Regions from separate parts of the Robertmurraya sp. FSL W8-0741 genome, predicted to be linked through region 1. Evidence: riboswitches for the same ligand, from Rfam matches in the RefSeq annotation. Region 1 holds a riboswitch; the other holds the start of a gene.
The links. Region 1 has a riboswitch for thiamine pyrophosphate ahead of tenA (thiaminase II). Riboswitches for the same ligand answer to the same signal wherever they lie in the genome.

Region 1 (5,551 bases):
GTTTGCGCCCATTGATCGTAACAATTCAATATAGTCTTTATCACACGACTTTAAGCCATCATATGTTGCAACAACAATAGGGAAGAAAGACATTAATACCGTCACCGCTACTTTGCTCCAAATTGAGTAACCAAACCATAAAACAAATATGGGAGAGAGGGCGATGATCGGTATCATCTGCGAAATCAAGACAGCAGGGTAGAGCATTTTTTCAATTGTTTTCGAGAAATACATGCTTACTGCAAGACCTACTCCAGCTGTTACAGCAATGATAAAACCAATGGAGAACTCGGACATCGTAGCCTTTAAATGTTCAAATATAAGAGGTCTCCACTGTTCAACAATATGGTTTGCAACGCTTGTTGGCGCAGGAATAATAAAGGCAGGGACGATTTTACTGCGCACCAAATATTCAACCAAGACCATTATTAAAACGACAAAGACGATAAATAAACTGTATTGCTTTAGGAGGTTTTTCATGTTAAATCTTTTTCTCCAATTCTTTTCGCAACTCGAGCAAAATTTGCGAATGAAGCATTTCTTGATAGCGCGGCCGTGGCAAAGGAACAGTCGTTTCCTCGATCGTTCTGTCATCTTTCAATAAAATAATCCGGTCCGAGAGATAACATGCTTCTTCAAGATCATGTGTAATAAAGATAATTGTTTTATCAAGTTCCTGCCAAATTGATAAAAGCCAAGCTTGCATTTCTTTTTTTGTAATTGAATCTAATGCGCCAAAGGGTTCATCAAGTAGGAGCACATCTTTTTCTGTTAGCAGTGTGCGCAGGAAAGCTACACGCTGTCTCATTCCACCAGAAAGCTGATTAGGATAAGCTTGCTCGTAATCTTTTAAGCCTACTTTTTTTAACCAACTGCGAGCATCTTCTTTTGAAAGCTTTATTTCTTTCTGAATTTCAGCACCAATCATGATATTGTCAAGAATCGTTCTCCACGGAAATAGCAGATCCTTTTGCGGCATATAACCAACGTCACCTAGGGTGACAGGCTTTTTATAAAGGGAAATTTCACCTTCATCCGCTGTTAACAAGCCTGTGATCAACTTAAGAATGGTACTTTTTCCCGTACCGCTTTTTCCAATTAACGAAACAAACTCACCCTGTTGAACGGTTAAATACAGTTTGTCAATAACTGGATATTCTTTTTTTGGAAATGTGTAAGTAACATTTTTGAGCAAAAGTGTCATCGTCTTATCCTCGTCTAAATGGGCCAATCGTGTTCATAATAATTCATGTCCCAAAATAAGTATTCGTATTTGGATGTAATTTGGAAATGTTCCTCCAATAAAGCAAGCTCACGCTCCGGCAGTCCTTCAGTCAATTCATCCATAAGTTTAATCAACCATTTTGCGCCTTCTGCAAACGTTTCAGAATCATATGTATCAATCCATTTAGCATATGGATTTGAAGTAATACGTTCTCCATATTGTTTGCGTAAAAGTTTCCCAATTTCCCAATAATCCCAAGCACATGGTAATAAACATGAAACGACCTCAGCCAATGTTCCGTTTTGTGCAGCATTTAGCATGTAACGAGTATAGGCAAGATTGATTGGTGTTGGCTTTGTAGCTTCCAGCTCCTCACGGGAGATGCCAAACTCAGCAGCGTATTGACGATGAAGTTCCATTTCAAAATGAAGGGTTTCATGTAATACTTTAGATAACTTATCCATTGTTTCCAGATCACGTGCTTTTGTTACGGCAGCGGCAAAAAGCTTCGCATAGTCGATTAAATACACATAGTCCTGTTTCATATAATGCGCGAATTTTTCACGAGGGAGTGTACCATCTCCCAATTGCTGTACAAACGGATGACTATGGATTTTTTCCCATATTGGCTGCACGTTTTCATAAAGTCGCTCCGTAAATTTACTTGCTTTGCTTATCTCCACCTTATTTTCCTCCTTTAATAATCAGGTTTGAGTATGTTTGTATATAAATAAAAAACCGCTTTCCAGATTTATGGAAAGCGGTAAGGCATGAGAGTGTCATGCACCATTACCTACTTCCCTACGCTAGTACGAACTAGATCAGGTTCAAAGGGTACTTCTCAGCCATAAGGCGCCCCTAGCAGAAAATGAAATTATTCAGTTCAATCTTGTTCAATTAATAAAAGTTTCATATATTTATATACAAAAAACCTCCACAAAAGTGGAGGCTGCCTCTCTAAATGAAACAACATAACCACTTCCCTACGCCAGCTTTAACCGGATCAGGTTCAAAGGGTTTAGAACATCTTGCTCAATCTCAGTCCCCAAAAAAGACTCCCCTAGTGTTCATATGAAAGTTTACAATCATATTAACACGGTTTCATACCCTGTTCAAGTAATACACATAAATAAATGAATAGGAGTGGATAAACATATGGCAACAGGGTTGATGCATCATCTTGATATTTATGTTTCTAATCTAGCAAAATCAAAGGAATTTTGGGATTGGTTCTTGATTGCTCCAGAAGCAGTGAATTGAGATCAAAAGCGCCAAAACCTCTTGTTTAAGGTTTTGGCGCTTTTATTCGATTGATATATAACTCTTTCAATGAGTGTACCTACGTTTAGCTCCGGCACTTACCCTTATCAAATTTCCCATCCCATCCGAATCGGAGGTGCTAGCACCGCAGGTTTCCTAGATCTCTTACCTGTACGGTCCAATTTGTACGTGCCAGAGCTAAGCGCCTGTGCTTTTGCTCTGACAATTAAATCGGCTCAAGAATTTTTTTTAAGGCAGTATCAACGTCTACATAATCATAACCGAGATCTTTTGCGACTGCTTCGTAAGTTATGGTGCCAGCAGCAACATTAACGCCACATTTTAAAGCATGATTTTCAAAAACGGCCTTGTGTACACCTTTATTGGCAATTTGCAAAGCATACGGAACAGTAACATTCGTTAGACCAATTGTAGACGTTCTTGGAACAGCACCAGGCATATTAGCAACAGCATAGTGGACAACGCCATGTTTCAAGTAAGTTGGAGCATCGTGTGTGGTAATGCGATCCACTGTTTCAAAAATACCACCTTGGTCAATTGCGACATCAACTACAACTGAACCAGGTTTCATTGATTCGATCATTTCTTCTGTAACTAATTTTGGCGCTTTTGCACCTGGAATCAACACGGCACCGATTACTAAATCAGACTCCCGCACTGATTGGGCAATATTAAGTAGATTCGACATCAATGTTTGAATATCGTTTCCAAATAAGTCATCTAACTGCCGGAGACGGTCGGGACTTAAGTCAATAATCGTCACATCGGCACCTAAGCCAATAGCAAGCTTGGCTGCATTCGTACCTACTACGCCTCCACCGATGATCGTTACCTTGCCACGTTTGACGCCAGGAATACCAGAAAGCAAAATTCCTTGACCACCGTTAGATTTTTGTAAAAATTGCGCCCCAATTTGCGCTGACATTCGACCTGCTACTTCACTCATTGGTGTCAGCAACGGCAAAGTGCGATTAACTTCTACTGTCTCATAAGCAATGGCTGTTACACCATTTTCAACCAGCGCTTTTGCCAGTTCTGGTTCAGCAGCTAAATGTAAATACGTAAAGAGAACTAGACCTTGACGAAAATAACTATATTCCGATTGGAGAGGTTCTTTTACCTTCATAACCATTTCGGCGGCCCATGCTTTAGCAGGAGTTGAAACGATTTCAGCACCAGCCTCGATATAAGCTTTATCTGTAAAGCCACTTCCAGCTCCAGCTTCTGTTTCAATTAAAACACGATGACCAGCTTTCACTAGAGCAATAACACCAGCAGGAGTCATTGCAACACGATTTTCGTTATTTTTAATTTCTTTTGGCACTCCAATTAACATTTAAAAACCCCCTTATAAAATGTTCACCAAAAAAATCTATTTTAATTATATTTTTTTGAAAATATTTTGAACATTGTTGAAAGAATAAAAAAAGAAAAGGAGTATTTGTTAAATTTCACAAATGCTCCTTTTCTTGAAGACGCTCAAGTTTTAAATCAATGAACAATGTAACTTTTTGATGGGGATCACGCAAATTTATTTCTCCTATTTCTGCGATTCGCTTTAATCTATAGCTTAATGTATTTAAATGGATATGTAATGCTTTAGCAGCTTCGTTCATATTGCTATCAAAATTCAAATACGTCTCCAATGTATGGAAGAGTTGGGAGTGATGCTTTAAATCATATTGCTTAAGCTTTTTTAATGAATGATTTTCGTAATGCTCCAATCTGTTTTTTTCAAGAATCAAATCTAAATAACGATATATCCCCAGCTCTCGATAATTGAACAATTGTGCAGTTAGATCCGGAAACTTCTTTTGGCATTGTAGAACGAAAAGAGCCTCCTGATAACTCCGTTCAATATCAGTATAATCTTGAGAAATTGTCCCACTTCCACCAGTGATTGAGTTTATACTGAACCTATTACTCATACGGGTAATAAATTCCCTGATAAATGTTTTCAAATCATTCTCTGTATACTTATCTTCGTTCGGGGCAGTGAGCATAATCACTTCCTTTTCATCAAAAACACGAAAAATGACTTTCAATTGTTGAGTCGTCGAAAGAAGGTAGAAAATTTGTTGTTGATTTTCCTTAGAAATCACTTCTTGAAATTGAAAGACAACAACAGAAAAAAAAACGGGAGGCAAAAGCTGAAATTCCACAAATTTTTCGCGGATTTCTTTTTTCGAGCGCACATTCCCTGTTAAAAGCTTCCAAAAAAACTCATTAACCCCCTCATCTGCTTCTTTTTGCTGTCCTTGAAGTTGAAGTAATTGATTTTTCACTGCTTGAGCGGCTTGTTTAAAAAGGGGGAAAGATTGATCAGATAACTTTCTCTCCACTTCCAACGCCCAAATATAACCAAGTACCTCGTTGTTTTTTCGAATTGCGATCGCGATTCGATCTCCGAGACCAACTTCTTTAATTTGAGCAATTCGTACAGGTTCATCAGTACGATTTATTTTTGCTAAAATATGATTTTTCCACAAGCTGTTAATCACTTTTTCAGGGACACGCCGCCCTATAATCGTTTGAATTCTCGCTTGATCGGATTCTTCATTATGCTGACTATAAGCAAGAAGGCGATGATTGGCATCCTCGATTGTGACAGGACAGTGGAATACTTCACTTATTCGATCTACCAAGCTTTCCAATGTCTTAAAATTTCCTTTAAACGGATTATCATTTTTACTGTAAAGATCCATCATATCCGTTCTCCTTATAAACTGAAATATGTATAATCATAGCTTACGTTTTAGGGACTTGTATATGTAATTACAAAAATTTTTTTATCGAAAAGATAGGCAATTAAATGATGCTAGTGAAATTTGCTACGTTTGTGGAAAATCAAACGCAAATGGGGGGCTTATTAATAATCATGGAGCGGATAAAACTCTTTATCACTTTTGTTAAACAGAATTATTGATAAAATGAGCCGAAAAATATTGAACAAATCTTTAATAGGTTTATAGATATTCTCTTCTCTTAAATTGGCTTTGTTAAATAGAATTGTTGTTAAAATGATTTTGGGCTCATTTCATGTGA
Region 2 (5,551 bases), 250 kb from region 1:
TTCTGGCTTGTAATCACTCTTCTACTCGGTGCAGGATTTTTATTCATGGAAATTAATGAATTTATTCATTATGTACATCTGGGAGCTACTATGCAAACAAGTGCTTTTCTCTCCAGTTTATTTGTTTTACTTGGTACACATGGAGCTCACGTAACATTTGGAATTATTTGGGCAATCATGGTTATCATTCAATTATTACGCAGAGGCTTAACACCAACGACTGCTCGAAAAACATTTATAATTGGTCTGTACTGGCATTTTCTTGATGTTGTCTGGATTTTTATCTTTACCTTCGTGTATTTAAAAGGGATGGTGGGCTAAATGGAGAAACATACAAATCGCTTTCCAATCAGCCATGTGTTAGGATTCATCTTTTCCTTAATCCTTACCTTTGGAGCAGCATATATTGCTTTAAAAACGAGTCTATCCTTTAAAGTAATTATGTGGATTATCGGCACACTGGCAGTCCTCCAAGCTGGAATTCAGCTTTTCATGTTCATGCACTTGCGTGAAGGTGAAGACGGAAAAACAAATGTAATTAATATTGTTTATGGAGTATTCATGGCTGTTGTTATCGTCGTCGGTTCGATTTGGGTCATGTCAGCTGGTCATGCTGCTCATTAAGAGTAAAAATCTATAATTCCTAAACAAAAATAATACCTCGAGCTTTCTCTACAAGCTTGAGGTTTCTTTTTGTTTATTTATATCTTCACCACTTGCCTCTTCCATCAACGGCAAGAACAACCCGAATCCAAATAAAAGCATAGACGAAACGATGATACTAATTCCGATTGACAATTGATAAGGAGCGCTGGGACCGCTTACAAAGAAGCTTGATAAAAATACGAGAAAGCCAAAAAAGATTCCGATACTCGTCAATTTTTTAAAGAAAAGTAAATTCTTAAGCTGTTTTTCAGTCATCCATTTCATCCCCTTTACCATTATTTAACGAAAAGTTCACAAATTTGTCAAACTTTTTTTTATCAAGCCCCTAAAAAAGAGGCTGTCCACGGGGAGTTGTCCATTCTACTGACTTTTTCAGTGGTATTAATGGAGAGGTGTATTCGGACAGAACGGGGATAGCGAGAAAGACATTTGTCCGAATGAAAGGTGTATTCGGACAGAACAACGAGTGAAACTTTTAAGGTCAAGTCCGAATAAGCTCCCAATTCGACTAACTAGAATAAATGAAGTCATCCCGTAGGAGTCTTCGTGCCTTCCGTTCCAATCAACCTATATTAAATCTTTTTTGGCTTATCAATCCATTTAATTATAATAAAGTATTTAGAAACTGCCGCGACGGAACTAGAAGGAAAGATAGAAGCATTAACTGAAGACATTGAAAAGGAACCCGAAACAATATTCGTAAAGAGAAACGAAAAGAACGTAGTCAATTAAAGAAAACGGTGAAGTTCATCCGCGATAGCTTCTTACCTAGACTGGCTAAATATAAAGAACAGATTCAAATCTTCGGTGTTCATAATAGTAATTCTCAAACGGACAAAGACGCACCTTCATGGGCATGAAGGTGGATCATATGAAAAATGGTCAACTAAAAGCAGGATATAACATACAGGTGGGAACGGAAAACCAGTTTATTTTGTTTTACACGATTCATCAACGTCCAACAGACACCCGTTGTTTTATCCCACATGTGGAGAAACTATCGTCCATTTCTTTACCAATGCCTAAAACTATTATTGCTGACGCTTTGATATGGAAGCGAAGAAAATGATGTTTATGCAGTTGGGGAAGAGAAAGAACCAAAGTTTGAATTTCTAATCCCTTAAGGATCGTACATACAAGAAAAGATACGTAAATATAAAAACGATATCAAAAATGCAAAACACTGGACATACCGTGAACTTTTTGGAAATGAACTACATTCACTCCGTAAGGTAAGGCAATTCCTTGCGCTATTATCGTAGCCGTGAATACTAAATTGATCCGATATTTGTAAAAGGTTTGTAAGGATAATCGCAGTAGAAAAACAAAAAAGCTGTTTATAAATATTGCCTTTAGTAAAATCATGAGCTTCATTTAGAACACCTTTTTTCGTCTGCTTCCCATTATTTCGGACTTTTATGAAGAATGCTATTGAAAAGCTCGCGGAAATCAAGAATAATTTCTTCGCAAAATAAAAAAAATAGACTGAGTCAAAGAAAACTTTATTACTAGCACACCCAAAATGTCATGAGCGAAAAATGCGAATAAAGGATTTTAGGAGGAGCAATATGTACGTTTCGTGGATTCTCAGTCTACTCTTACTGATCCATCCTCAAAATGGAGTACCGCTAAGCATTACAGAAAATAATGATACGATCACAATAGTGAAACGTCAAGAAGTTATGATTCCAGCACCGGGTCTCGAGCTCATTGATCCGGTGAAATATGAACAATTACTTAGACAGATTGAACAAAACGTTGAAAAGAAACCTAAAAACGCAACACTTAGCGACTCCGGGCATATCATCCCAGAAAAAGTGGGCTACAAACTTAATCGCCATGTATTTACGGAAGCCTTTTTTCATTATTATTTTCATAATCGATTAACGACATTGGAAGTGCCAAAAATGTTGGTCTATCCGAAAGTAGATAGTGAGCTTCTTTCCATCATTAGAACTAAACGATTAGGACAATACAGGACATACTTTAATTCAAAAAATAAAGCCCGCTCAAAAAATATTGAATTAGCGGTGGAAGCCATTAATAATCAAGTTGTGTTCCCTGGAGAGATTTTTTCATTCAATAAAGTAGTCGGAAAAAGAACCGCTGAAAGAGGCTATATGAAAGCCCCTGAGATTGTAAAAGGCGAATTAATTGATGGAATTGGTGGAGGTATCTGTCAAGTTTCCTCCACTCTCTTTAATGCAGTAGACCTTTCAGGTGTAACAATGATCGAGCGTTACTCACATAGCAAGCATGTGCCCTATGTTCCACCAGGTAGAGACGCTACTGTCAGTTGGTATGGTCCAGATTTTTCCTTTAAAAACGAATATAATCAACCTATTTTGATTCGTGCAAAAGTTATTGGAGGTATGGTGATTGTGTTTGTGTACTCATCGGAAGATATTAATTATAAGCCACAGAAAATTTCTTAATGCCTCCAAGCATCTTAACCATCATTCCCTTTATTTTGCATGATTTTTTTTAGTTCCTGCTCCAAATCAACAATAGGTAATTCAAATAGCTGCTTATCATTGATCTTATAGATTCCAAAGTCAAGCAATCTTTCAATGAGCAGATCTCTTTCATTCATTATCTATTCCTCCTTGCGAGCGAAAAAAAACCTCTTCTTATCAAGATCCGTTCAAGTAAGAAGAGGTTTTGCCTTTAACCGCTCATCTTATCTTTCAAGCAATGCTTGTTGGAATTGGCACAGTTCTCTTGAAACGAGTCTGTTGCCGAGGTTTCTTAGGGCCAAATCCCTCCGCCTCTCTGGATAAGTGAAATTAATCATATTAAATTTATAGGATTACTATAAATCAGTTCAATCATTCTGTCAATCATCTAATAGCACGAACTTTGATAAGTCTAGGGGCATTACTTAATAACGCAAGTAAAACTATCGCACATAAAATGGCTGAACCCAGCATTGCACCTCCATTAACAACGAGCGAATATATAACCGGAGACATACCTTCTGGTGCATAGCTCCCCCAAAAGATGATACCTGCTAAGAAATGCCAAAAATACCGGGCAATACTTCCAACAAAAATGGCAATTACTACCCAGCTAAGAGCCTTCTTTTTATTTCCTTTTTGGAACTCTGCTTGGATAGGTTTAATGAAAAAGCCAGCGAAACCTATAAAAGCAAAGGCCACAAAATATTCAATTAAAAATTGAATAGGCGTTAAGAAATAAGCATCACCTACTGCAAACTGTAATAGTCCCCAGATGAATCCCGCGAGAAAACTAACTTTAAGGCCCCAGCGAAAAGCTAAAATAAATATAGGTACCATTGCGAAAGAAATAGATATCCACGGACCGAGGTCAATAGATGGAAGTAGGTCTAAAATTAAGGCAAATGCAGCAAAAAAAGATGCCTCAATTAAAGCCAATAAACTTAGTTTTTTCATAAAAAAATCCCCCTTTTTTTCAAACGAAAACACAAGGGAGAACATGATGAGATCATATCTAAATAATCATCCACATCCCTGCGCTAGCATTAACTAACAGGTTCAAAGGGTCAGAACTAATGTTCACTCTCAGCTATAAGCTCCCCTTGTGGTTTCCGTTATAAATTGTCTCACACAGTATACCTTAATTCTCCCTATTTGTGTAGTAGTTCTTTGAATCAGAATAATATTTCAGGAAATATCGGAAAATAAGGGACACAAACTTGTGAGGTGCACAATGAAAAAAATCACCTTTATCCCTGTTTTTCTCCTTATTCAATCATTAACGAATCTGGCAAATGCATTCAGTCAAAAAGATATGTAAGAAGCCTTTATTAAAAAAGACAATCTGTTGACCTTTGTAAATCATCGGAAAAAGCAAATTACACATTCAGGATGTTTTTGGTAATGTAAAGGAGTTTTTTGTCGTGCCACAAAGCTTAAAATTGACAATAAGAATATTATGTCAAATAATATGGTTTTTTTTAATTACTCAGCGATTGGGAAATGGCTTTCATTCATCGTTGCACCGACAGCTTCTTTGGTGATGGAGGATTGTCGAGAAATGATAAGACTTTGGATATATTAAATGAAATGATTTATGGAGTAGGTTCACCTTTAAAAGATATATTAGCGTATATTGGCAGTGGAGGAGGAGCTAATTATTTCTAACATGATTCGATCCATTTCCCTTCTTCAGGTTTGAAAAGAGAAATGGATCGGCTAAAGACTTTAAACCTTAGGGCTTGAAAGCAAATTCTGCAACTTGCTCAGGATTTCTCCCCCAGTTATTTTAAGTTCACCTCCGCCCTGAACTGTCGATTCACTCCCACCACCTTTCCCATTAATAAGCGGGAAAATCTCATTGGCGAGCGTTTTCATATTTATTTTTGCTGCCTTGTCACGCGAAAAAACGAACTGGATTTTATCGAGATTCTCGGTTATAAAGAACACATTAACTCCTTGTCCGTGTTCAATCATGATGTGAGCGAGTCTTTGAAGCTGTTGAAACGATCGATTTGTAAACACTTTTGCAATCACTTTTGCTCCAGACCAGTCCTTCAATGACTTCATTAATTGTTCAGCTTCCAGCTGTATACATTGTTCTTGTAAATCTGTGATCACTTTAGCTTGCGATTTGTTTAAATCAAGAAGTTTTTCGGTAGCAATTGGCAATTGTTTTTCAGAAGCGCTTAGTAATTGGCTCAACTCTTTCAAAATAGAATGCTTCTGTTGTAACTGGGTTTTAATTCTATCTCCACATATAAAATGGACTCGGACTTTATTCCTCTGCTTCTCCCAATCAAGAATCTTAATCATCCCAACTTCTCCTGTAGATGATGGATGTGTTCCGCCACATCCGTTGTAATCATAACCGGGAATTATGACAAGACGAATATTCTCTGTTACAGACAATTCTTTTCTTAACTTAT

Region 2: another riboswitch for thiamine pyrophosphate. It lies ahead of thiT (energy-coupled thiamine transporter ThiT); the one in region 1 lies ahead of tenA (thiaminase II).

The regions. Positions count from the first base shown of each region.
Region 1 covers NZ_JBBOQG010000001.1:2,764,930-2,770,480, reverse strand. The annotation lists gene NST02_RS13410 (ABC transporter permease) at 1-480, opposite strand, end outside; gene NST02_RS13405 (ABC transporter ATP-binding protein) at 482-1,204, opposite strand; gene tenA (thiaminase II) at 1,219-1,908, opposite strand; TPP riboswitch at 2,007-2,095, opposite strand; TPP riboswitch at 2,189-2,297, opposite strand; gene ald (alanine dehydrogenase) at 2,712-3,842, opposite strand; gene NST02_RS13390 (PucR family transcriptional regulator) at 3,958-5,214, opposite strand.
Region 2 covers NZ_JBBOQG010000001.1:2,515,513-2,521,063, reverse strand. The annotation lists gene qoxC (cytochrome aa3 quinol oxidase subunit III) at 1-321, shown strand, start outside; gene qoxD (cytochrome aa3 quinol oxidase subunit IV) at 322-624, shown strand; gene NST02_RS12210 (hypothetical protein) at 673-921, opposite strand; gene NST02_RS23780 (hypothetical protein) at 1,538-1,735, shown strand; gene NST02_RS12200 (VanW family protein) at 2,235-3,101, shown strand; gene NST02_RS12195 (Fur-regulated basic protein FbpA) at 3,116-3,259, opposite strand; SAM riboswitch class I at 3,344-3,449, opposite strand; gene thiT (energy-coupled thiamine transporter ThiT) at 3,507-4,079, opposite strand; TPP riboswitch at 4,138-4,236, opposite strand; gene NST02_RS12185 (alanyl-tRNA editing protein) at 4,851-5,551, opposite strand, start outside.